2 regions of the Nocardioides endophyticus genome follow, and region 2 is predicted to be linked to the other one. Evidence: predicted binding sites of a transcription regulator. Region 2 holds the regulator's gene; the other holds the start of a gene.
What was found. Region 2 encodes LexA, which represses DNA repair genes until DNA is damaged. Its sites were predicted from a motif close to TCGAACANNTGTTCGA; they were not measured.
Positions count from the first base shown of each region.

Region 1 (5,179 bases), on a different contig from region 2:
CTTCAGCGCCGATCCGTCGGTGCCCTTCGCCCGGGAGACCTTCACCTGCGAGGTGTGGGGCCGCGCGCTGACGTTGGTGAGTGGAGCGGGCGTCTTCAGCCGAGGGCACCTCGACCACGCGACGGCGGTGCTCTTCCGCGAGACCGAGCCACCCGCGCAGGGGCGGTTCCTCGACCTCGGCTGCGGGTACGGCGTGATCGGGCTGGCCGTCGCAGCCGCGGTGCCGTTGGCCTCGATCACGGCTGTCGATGTCAACGATCGGGCGATCGCCCTCGCCAACGAGAACGCCCGCGCGATGGGGGTCCACGGCCGCTTCATCGCCTGCCGCCCCGAGCAGGTGCTGGTCGGCGAGGTGTACGACGAGATCTGGTCGAACCCGCCCATCCGGATCGGCAAGGAGGCACTCCACGAGCTGCTGCTCACCTGGTTGCCACGGCTCGCGCCGGGCGGTCGGGCGGTCATGGTCGTCGGCAAGAACCTCGGCGCGGACTCGCTCCAGCGCTGGCTCGGTGATCAGGGCTACCCGACCGAGCGGCTCGCGAGCGCGAAGGGGTTCCGCGTCCTGGAGACGCGGCGCGCTGACTGACGCTACGTTTCCGCCATGATCGTGGAGGAGGCCGTGGCTCCGGCGGTGCCAGGGCGCCAGCTGGCGTGGGTCTTCATCGCCTGGACGCTCGTGGTGATCTGTCTCGTCCTGCTCAGCACGGTCCTCGTCGCCGGTGAACGACCGACCTCGTACGCCGCGCTCCGGACTGCGGTCGCCGGTGGCCGGGTCGACGAGATCCGCGTGGAGGGTGGACTCGGGGAGCAGATCGAAGGATCTGCCAGCGCGACCGTGCACTGGCGCGGCCGCCTGATGGGCCGGGTGACCTCGGTGACCGAGGCGACCTCGCGGCGCGATGCCCGGGTCACGGGTATGAAGCCACCGATCCTCGACGGACGCGTGGACGAGAAGCTCACCGAGCTCGCTCCCGACCTTCGCACGACGCGGTCGAGCGACTGGAGCTCTTACAACGAGATCGGCCCCTGGCGGGTCCCTCAGTGGACGGGCGCGATGACGGTCGTCCTGTACCTCGGCGTCCTCGGCCTCCTCGTCCTTGGCCCCAAGCCGTGGCGCGCCACGCGATGGGCGTGGTTCTGGTTGCTCGGGTCGGTGCCTCTCGTCGGAGCCCTGGCGTTCCTGCTGCTCGGCGGCTCGACGTGGGTGCTGCCACCCGCTCGGCCGGAGCGAAGGCTGACGGGCGGCTGGGCGTTCCTGCTCTCCGTCGCCATCCACGCCGCGGCGGGGTCCGTGCTCGCAGCGGTCCTCTAGGGCGCGATCGGCAGCGCCAGCAACGCCGCGGCGGTTGGGTCGTCGCACTCCTGGCGGTGCCACAGCATCAGCAGTACGTCGACGGCGGGCGCCCGGACCTCGACGACCGGCTCGGCCTCCCCGATGACGACGGGCTCGGCATCGGGGACGTCGGTCGCGACCAGCCGGAGCGTGCCCGGCAATGGCTCGGTGCGGCCGAGCTGCACCTGGCGCGGGTAGAACTCGGTCGCGACCTCGGCGACGCCGTCCCAGGCGAGCGTCGGCTCGATCGACCACTCGTCGACCCGACCGATCGCGCCGAGCAGGTCGCGCGTGTGCATCAACGTCTCGTGAGTCTGCCGGCGCAGCCACCAGCCGGTGGTCTGCTCGGTCCCGAAGGTCCATGCAGCAGCCTCGGGCCCGACCGCGGCGAGGGCCTCGCGGAGGGCACCGGCGTGCGCGGAGTACCAGCTCACCAGCTCCTGCGGGTCGGTCGGCGCCGGCTCCGACTCGCCGTCGGGGTTGCCGGCGACGACGGCGTGCCACGCCCACTGGTGCACGCCACCGAGGTGGTCGACCAGGTCGGCCACGGCCCAGCCAGGACAGGACGGCACGACGGCCGTCGGGTCGGCGTCCTCGAGGAAGTCGGCGAAGTCCCAGGTCGCGTCGGCCAGCAGGGTGCTCCAGTCGTCTGTCACGGCCGGAATTGTTCCAGCCGTGACGGACGGTGCTGGAGTCAGCCCACCGCGTCGACGTCCGGGATGCCGCTCTCGGGCGGGGCGTCGTCGGCCTGGCCGGAGTCGTCCTCGGTGATCTCCGCGTCGCCGATGTCGGTCGTCAGCACCTTGGTCAGCGGCTCGCCCTTGCCGTCCTGGAGCTTGACGGCTCCATCCCGGAGATGCCGAGGTGGCTGTCCTCGCTGTAGCGGTACCACGGCGCTGTGGGTGGGTGTGCCGAGGGAGCCGACCGTCGCGAAGACCGGGTCCTTGAGCTCCAGTTCGTTGGTGAGGCTGTTGGTCTTGGTCGGGTCGTAGCCGTCGTCCTTGACGGTGAAGTCGATCGTGCGGCCGTTGACGCCACCGGCGGCGTTGACGAAGTCGAAGTAGGCCTTCGCACCGGTGGGAATCTCGCTGTAACCGGGTGCGGCGACGCCGGTCAGGGGGAAGGTGCCGCCGATCGCGATGGAGTCGTCGGTGACGCCGACGTCACGGAGGGATGGCTCGTCGTCCTTCCGTACGGCGCCATGGTGCGGCCTCCGACGGTGGCGTCAAGGGTCCGCTTCGCCGCTTCGCGCCCATGACCGCACCGTCTCCTGCCGAGAAGAGCGCGCCTGTCGGAAGGACGCCGACCCCTGGTCGGACACATGTGTTGCGGGCCGATGCACGGTGGTTGAGGTGCGAGGGCCGCCAGGCCCGAGCCTCGAAACCACCACCCCCAAAACCGGTCAGAAGAGTTTCACGAAAGTATCCACATCCCGGTCAACCAAGGGGTTCTGAGCACCTCAATGTCGGTGGCCCCTGCTTGGCTAGACCCATGAGCGAAGCACAGCACCACCCCGGTTCCGGGGACGAGTCCGGAGAGTCGCACGACTCCGCGGACCAGGTGCTGGCGGCGCTCCACTCCCACCACCAGGTGGCCACCCAGGTCGAGATCGACAAGCTGAAGCTCGCGGTCCAGTGGGCGATCATGCACCCCGCCGAGTCCATCACTCACGGCGCCGCGACAGTCGACGGCACCGAAGGCGAGTTCGCCATCGCCGGGCCGGGGGCGCCGCTGGTGGCGGAGTTCTGCGTCGCCGACCTCGCGTTGGCCCTGGGATGTCGACCGACGCCGGACGGTCCTACCTCGGTGACGCGATCGAGATCCGGTACCGGCTCCCGAAGATCTGGGCGCGTGTCCTCACTGGCCAGGTCGCGGTGTGGAAAGCACGCAAGATCGCGCACGCCACCACACCACTCTGCGTTGAGGGCGCCGCGTACGTGGACACCCACCTGGCGCATCAGGCGCACCGGTGCTCGTTCGCGCAGATCGACCGCGCCGTCGACGACGCGATTTGCAGGTTCGACCCGGAGGAGGCGGAGAAGCGTCGCCGGCAGGCCGTTGATGGCCGGCACTTCGACGTCGACACCAACCAGGTGTCCTTCGACGGCACCGTGCACGTCGACGCCGAGCTCGACCTCGCTGATGCGCTGGACCTCAACGACGCCATCACCGCCGGTGCCCAGCAGTTGGCTGACCTTGGTTGCGAGGAGACCCTCGACGTCCGCCGCTCGCTGGCCGCCGGGGCACTCGCCCGACACGAGCTCACCCTCGACCTCGAGTCCACCGCACCAGCACCCGACCGTCCGGCACCCCGCAAGCGGGAGCTGATGATCTACCTCCACCTCTCCGCCGACTCGGTCACCGGTGTCGCCGGTGTCGAGAACACCCGCTCCGTGATCTCCGTCGAGCAGGTCAAGGACTGGTGCGCGGGGACCAACACACACGTGACGGTGCGGCCGGTGATCGACCTCAACGCCAACCTGCAAACCGACACCTACCGCCCCACCCCGACCCAGCGGGAGCAGGCGATCCTCACCAACGCCACCTGCGTCTACCCTCACTGCAGCCGACCATCACGGTCCGCCGACCTCGACCACGTCGTGGAGCCCGAGCGCGGTGGCCCGACCGACAGCGTGAATCTCGCGGCCCTATGCCGTGGCCACCACCGCTACAAGACTCATGGCGGCTGGTCCGTCGTACGCACTGGACCCACCACCTTCACCTGGACCAGCCGCTACGGCTACTCCTACGACTGGGACACCCAGCACACCCAGCACACCCAGCACACCCAGCACACCCGACATACCCACTGACACCACCCCGCCGGCACCGCCGGCGGGGTCACAGCCACGTCGAGCTGGGTTCCTCAGTCGCGCCTACTCAGGCAGGACCTTGACGCGAGCCGCGCCCTTGCGACAGGCAAGGAAGTAGCCGGCGCCGACTTCGACAGCGACGAGGATCAGCCAGCGCGCGAGAGTGGTGGGCCGAGACATGGATCCAGATTGACTGCGTCGCGACCGCAGGGCCAACCCGTCCGTGCCTGCACGACCTCAGCCGTGCAGTACCTTCCGGAACGTCGCGCAGGTCTCGTCGACGGTGGCCTGGGCGCCGGGGGAGTGACCGCCCATGTCGACGAAGCCGTGGATCATGCCGTCGAAGGTGCGGACCTCGACGGCAACACCCGCGGCTGACAGCGCCGCGGCGAGGCGATGAAGTCGAGCTGTCCTCGGAGGTCCGGGTCGACGGGCAAGAGAGGTCTCCGTCAGAGGAACGCGTTGACGCCGGTCTCGGCCCGGCCGATGAGCAGCTTCTGGATCTGGCTCGTGCCTTCGTAGAGGGTCATCACGCGGGCATCGCGGAGGTACTTCTCGGCCGGGTGCTCGTCGACGTACCCAGCGCCGCCGTAGACCTGGATCGCGTTGTTGGCGGCACGTACGGCGGCCTCGGACGCGAAGAGCTTGGCCTTCGAGGCGGCGGTGCCGAACGGCTCACCGCGGTCGATCAGGTCGGCACAGCGCCACACCAGCAGACGCGCGGCGTCGGCGTCCACGGACATGTCGGAGATCAGCTCCTGCACCAGCTGGAAGCCGGCGAGCGGCTTGCCGAACTGCTGGCGGGTGGTGGCGTACTCCACCGAGTTCTCCAGGCAGCCCTGCACGATGCCCACGCAGCCGGAGGCGACCGAGACCCGACCCTTGTCGAGGGTGGTCATCGCGATCTTGAAGCCCTTGCCCTCCTCGCCGAGCAGTGCCGATGCGGGCACCCGGACGTCGGACAGGAACAGCTCGGCGGTGGCCTGGCCGCGTAGGCCGAGCTTGCCCTTGATCTCGCGGGCCTCGAAGCCGG
Region 1 is NZ_BAABKN010000015.1:318,076-323,254, forward strand. Features, by position in the region: gene ABEA33_RS14115 (class I SAM-dependent methyltransferase) at 1-586, shown strand, start outside; gene ABEA33_RS14120 (hypothetical protein) at 602-1,312, shown strand; gene ABEA33_RS14125 (maleylpyruvate isomerase family mycothiol-dependent enzyme) at 1,309-1,989, opposite strand; gene ABEA33_RS14130 (hypothetical protein) at 2,028-2,225, opposite strand; partial or broken gene ABEA33_RS14135 (ABC transporter substrate-binding protein) at 2,226-2,474, opposite strand; gene ABEA33_RS14140 (HNH endonuclease signature motif containing protein) at 3,109-4,146, shown strand; gene ABEA33_RS14145 (acyl-CoA dehydrogenase family protein) at 4,596-5,179, opposite strand, start outside.
Region 1: a site for LexA is predicted at 3,027-3,042, ahead of ABEA33_RS14140 (HNH endonuclease signature motif containing protein). Genes of this name have one in related genera too.

Region 2 (5,179 bases):
GCCCACGGCATACGCCCAACCGAGCACGCGCACCCACCTGCGGGTCGCGTAGACCTGCAGCGCCAGGGCCACCCACAGGGACCAGCCGGCGTGGAGAGAGGGGAACGCGGCCAGCTCGTTGGTCAGCCCGCCCAGTCCGCGCGGTGCGGACGCGTCGGCGCCCCACCAGCCGTCGGCTGCGTGCAGGCTGAGGACGTCGACGTATCCACTGATGAAGCGCGGCGGCGCCGTCGGCATCACGAGGTACGCCGCGAGGCCGAGCAGCGTGCCGATGACGAGCGCCCGCCGAGCGGGCCCGTAGCGGTCGGTGCCCAGTCGCCACAACCAGATCAGCACGGCCGCGGTCACGACGTAGTGCAGCGAGGCGTACCAGTAGCTGCCGGCAAGGCCGAGCACGCGATGGTCGGTGAAGAGCTGGTTGAGCGGAACCTCCCAGTGGATGCCCAGGAGGGTCTCGACGTGGAGCAGGTCGTTGGCCCGGGCCAGCGCGGGCTGCAGGCTCGTGTCGGCGAGCAGCCGGGCCAGGCTGTAGAACACCCAGAGCGCGAGGATGAGCAGCAGCTCGAGGGCAGCACGAGCCCAGCGGGTCTTCGTCCGCTGGCGGGCAAGAGCAGGTGCCGTGGTCACAGCACCAGCGTCTTTCATCGGCCCTCCCGTGCCATCGGGGATGTCCCCCTTGATGAACCCCGGGTCCGATCAGGTCATTCCCGGGTGATCAGACCCGCCGCAGCACCGCAGTCACCTTCCCGAGGATGGTCGCGTCAGTGCCGTCAATGGGATCGTAGTTCGGGTTGTGCGGCAGGAGCCACACCTTTCCGTCCTTGCGCTGCAGAGTCTTGACCGTCGCCTCGCCGTCGAGCAGTGCCGCGACGATGTCCCCGTTCTCCGCAGTCTGCTCCTTGCGGATGACCACGTAGTCGCCGTCGCAGATGGCCGCCTCGACCATCGAGTCGCCGGAAACCTCGAGCAGGAAGAGCTCGCCCTCGCCCACCAGCTGCTTCGGGAGCGGGAAGACGTCGTCGTACCGCTCCTCCGCCAGGATCGGCCCACCGGCGGCGATCCGGCCGATCAGCGGGACGTACGCCGCCGACGGCACCTGGTCGCCCACGCCGGTCTCGTCGTACGACGAGTCGTCGGCCGTGCCGAGCGAACGTCGGGCGGCCATCACCTCGGGCAGGAACACCTCGAGCGCCCGGGGACGGTTGGGGTCACGCTTGAGGAAGCCCTTCTCCTCCAGCGTCTTCAGCTGGTGGGCGACGCTCGAGGAGCTGGTCAGCCCGACGGCCTCGCCGATCTCACGCATGCTCGGCGGGTAGCCGCGCATCTCGATCGAGTCCTTGATCGTCGCGAGGACGCGCTGCTGTCGCGGGGTGAGCCCGGTGGCATCGGGCGGCCCGTCGGGCAGCTCGCGCACCGTCATCTTCTTGGCCATGGGTCACACGCTAGCCATCGCGGCCGCTCGGTTCAAACATTTGTTCGAACGGGCGTGTCGGCGCACCGGCCGTCGAAGATCCATCGAACAATTGTTCGGTCGACCTCTTGCGTCGTTCGAACACGTGCTCTAACGTCGTACACACGTTCGATCGAACACCTGATCGAGATGATGGTCCAGGCAGGCCGAGACCGGCTGTCGGTGGCCGCCACTAGAAATGGTGTTACCGAGAAGACCACTTCCCCAGGAGCCACCGATGAGCACCATGACGATCGACCAGATGTTCCAGTCGAGCACCCGCCCGCGCAGCACGGTCCGCCTCACCCGGCGAGGCCGCGTCGTGGTCGTGATGCTGGCCCTGATGGCGGTCCTTGCCGTCGGCATCGTGGTGGCCGCGGGCTCCGTCGCCACCGACAAGGCCGGCACGCCCGAGCCGTCCGCCGTCGTGATGGTCGGCCCCGGCGACACCCTGTGGGACATCGCCGCAGCGGCCGCCGACGACGGCGACGTCGCCTCGATGATCGATCGCATCTCGAAGCTCAACGCGCTCGACTCCGGGATGCTCGTCTCCGGCCAGCGCCTGCTCATTCCTGTCGACTGACTGCCTCGAGGCCACACAGATTTCGTCGAGCGCTTCGACCCCGCTCGACGGACCGGGGAAGACGAGGGGCGGAGCCACGTGGCTCCGCCCCTCGCGGCACTTCACTAGGGTCTTCGCCATGGCTGGCTACTCAGGCACTCCGCTGCTGCGCAAGCTGGGGATAGGGGACGAGCACCTGGTGCTGCTCGACCGGGCCCCTGCGGGCTTCGAGCTGGGCCAGACCGGCGCGCGCGTCGTACGCCGGCTGCCGGGATCGAGCCTCGACGTCACGCTGACCTTCCAGACCCGACTGGGCGAGCTGGAGTCGCGGCTGCCGACGATCTTCGACCGGACCGTGACCGCCGGGATGGTGTGGGTGTGCTGGCCCAAGAAGGCAGCGCAGAAGGCGCTCGGCATCGTGAGCGACCTCGACGACGCAGCGGTGCGCGCCCTCGGACTGCGCCTGGGCTGGGTCGACGTGAAGGTTGCCGCGATCGACGACACCTGGTCGGGCCTGAAGTTCGTGCGCCGGCTCAAGGACCGCTAGCGAGCCGCCCGCCGACCACCGATCGGGCGAGGCGACTCAGGCTCGTCGCCACTGGCGGCGGGGGCGGGTCGTTCGGGCGCCCTGGTGATGCCGAGGCGCCGCAGCAGGCGAGCGACCAGCATCAGCCCGAAGAAGAGGCACGCGACTGCGCCGACCGACGCGAGGCCGAGGAACCACCAGGCCGTGGAGTCGCCACCGCGGGCGCTCGAGCCGAAGTCGATGGCGGCGTACACGAGGTATCCCCAGGCCACGACCGACAGGGTGATGCCGGCGGCCAGGACGAGCAGGACCGGCTGGAGCGACCTCTTGGCGCGCGGTCCGCGGCGAGACCCCGCCCGCTTGCCTCCCGTCGCACCCGTCACCGCGCCATTGTGTCCGATCGTCCCTGACGCCGCGGCAACGCGCCGGTCCCCCCGAAGGGGTGAACTACGCTGTCGGGCGTGGGGAACTCCCGGGCAGGTTCCGTTCCCGTCGGGCTGGCTACAGCGGCCGACGTCGATGCGGTCGCGCGGGCGGTCCTCGATGAGCTGCTCGCCCTTCCCGCCGTACGGCGCGCCGGCGTCGCCCTGGTGGAGGGCGGCGGCCGACGCCTACGGTTCCTGCCGGCCACGGCTGCTGAGACTGCCGCGGACTGGTGCCACATCGACGCGTACGACGACGTGCCGCTGACCGGAGTCGTGCGCACCAGCGTCGTGGTCTGCGGCGACCTCGACTCGTTCGGTGGCCGGTACGCCGAGCTGGTGGCCATTCAGCGCGCGGCCGGCACCCGCGCCCTGGCGGTGTTCCCGCTGCACGGTGCGACCACCCCGATCGGTGGCGTGATCGTCTACTACGACCGCGAGCAGGCCTTCGACGCTGAGCAGCGCGACGCGCTCGCCGCCCTCGCCCAGCATGCGGCGGACGCCGTACGCCGGCTGCGCACTCATGGTGCTGCGACCCCCGCCGGTCCGTCGCCGACCGAGGTCGATGCGTCCGCCAAGACGGCGTCGCTCACCCTCGACGACGATCTACGCTCGGCGGGTATCGCTCGCAAGTTCCTGCGCGGGACGCTCGCTGACTGGAGCGTCGACGACGACCCGGTCGAGACCGCGCAGCTCTGTCTCTCCGAGCTGGTGACCAACGCCGTCATCCATGGTGGCGCCTCCAGCGAGCTGACCCTCACCCTCGACGAGGGCCTGCTGACCGTCGCCGTCCGCGACCACGGTGGCGCCGGCGGTCCGGAGGTCCAGGTGGTCGTGGACGAGGACCCGATGCGGGTCTTCGGCCGCGGCCTGGTGCTGGTCGAGGCCCTCAGCGACAGCTGGGGCTCGGTGCGGGACTCCGTCGGGACGACGTCGTGGTTCGTGCTCGACCTACCCGACGACGCCCGCTCCTTCGTCTCCTGAGCCAACATCGTTTGTCGAGCATGCATCAGGCGGCGGCGGAGACCTCCATCTGTTCGCGCATCCGAGCGATCAGTCGGGTCAGCAGTCGGGACACCTGCATCTGGGTGACGCCGATCTCGCGGCCGATCTCCGACTGCGTGCAGCCTCGGAAGAACCGCAGCTCGACGATCTTGCGCTCGCGCGGGGTGAGGCGAGCCAGCAGGGGAGCGAGCACGGCGCGCGCCTCGGCCACGTCGAAGCCGTGGTCGTCGAAGCCGAGGCGCTGCGTGAGCGCCTCGTCGTCGGCGCCGGCCGGTGCGTCGAGCGAGACCGGCGAGAAGCAGCCGTTGGCGCCGAGCGCCTCGACCACGGCGTCGAACTCGAGACCGAGGTAGGTGGCGAAGTCACTGGGCCGCGGCGGGTGGCCGAGCCGCTGCAGGAGCTCGGCCTCGCAGGCGATCATCTTGCTCTGCGTCTCCTGGATGGAGCGCGGCGGACGCACCGCCCAGCCCAGGTCGCGGAAGTGGCGGCGCACCTCCCCGCGGATGGTCGGGATCGCGAAGCTGAGGAAGTCGTGGCCGCGGGCGGGGTCGAAGCCCTTCACGGCCTTGACCAGACCGAGGTAGGCGACCTGCTGCAGATCGTCGGTGGCGATCCCCTTGTTGCGGAAGCGGCGGGTGGCGTCGATGGCCACGCGCATGTTGAGGCGGATGAGCTCGTCGTCGAACGCGGCTCGGTCTGCGGGCCGAGCGTCGCTGCGCTCGGCGAAGAGGCGGGCGGTGGTCTCGGAGCGGGATTCCACCGATCTGGCGGTGGCTGAGTTCTCCATGTCCTCCATCTGCCGCCGCTAGTGCAGCCATAAACCACCCGCACGGGTGAACACGGCTCCCTGATCGGCTCCCCGACACGCCCTCGCCGTACGGCGATGTCGGGGCCCGGGAGGGGCCCTGACCTGCGGGTTTGTCAAGTCGTCGCCCGGGCGTCGAGGAAGTTCTCCGCGCTACTTGCGCCACCCTCCGAGCGGGCGTACCGTTACCACTACATCTAGTACTTACACCGGTGTAGTTATCCACATCTAGTTCACAGAACAGGGTGGAAGACCCACAGGTGCAGGGCTGTTGTACACAGTGAGACCCCCGATATCCACAGGCTACGCACCCCTCATTCGGGGTGGTTCGTGGCGCGCCCAGGTCCTGAGAGGAGCACCCGTGCACTGTCCGTACTGCCGCAACACCGACACCCGGGTGCTCGACTCG
Region 2 is NZ_BAABKN010000014.1:163,208-168,386, reverse strand. Features, by position in the region: gene ABEA33_RS10995 (phosphatase PAP2 family protein) at 1-627, opposite strand, end outside; gene lexA (transcriptional repressor LexA) at 716-1,432, opposite strand; gene ABEA33_RS10985 (LysM peptidoglycan-binding domain-containing protein) at 1,689-2,033, shown strand; gene ABEA33_RS10980 (DUF3052 domain-containing protein) at 2,152-2,559, shown strand; gene ABEA33_RS10975 (hypothetical protein) at 2,556-2,921, opposite strand; gene ABEA33_RS10970 (ATP-binding protein) at 3,000-3,944, shown strand; gene ABEA33_RS10965 (sigma-70 family RNA polymerase sigma factor) at 3,970-4,752, opposite strand; gene nrdR (transcriptional regulator NrdR) at 5,132-5,179, shown strand, end outside.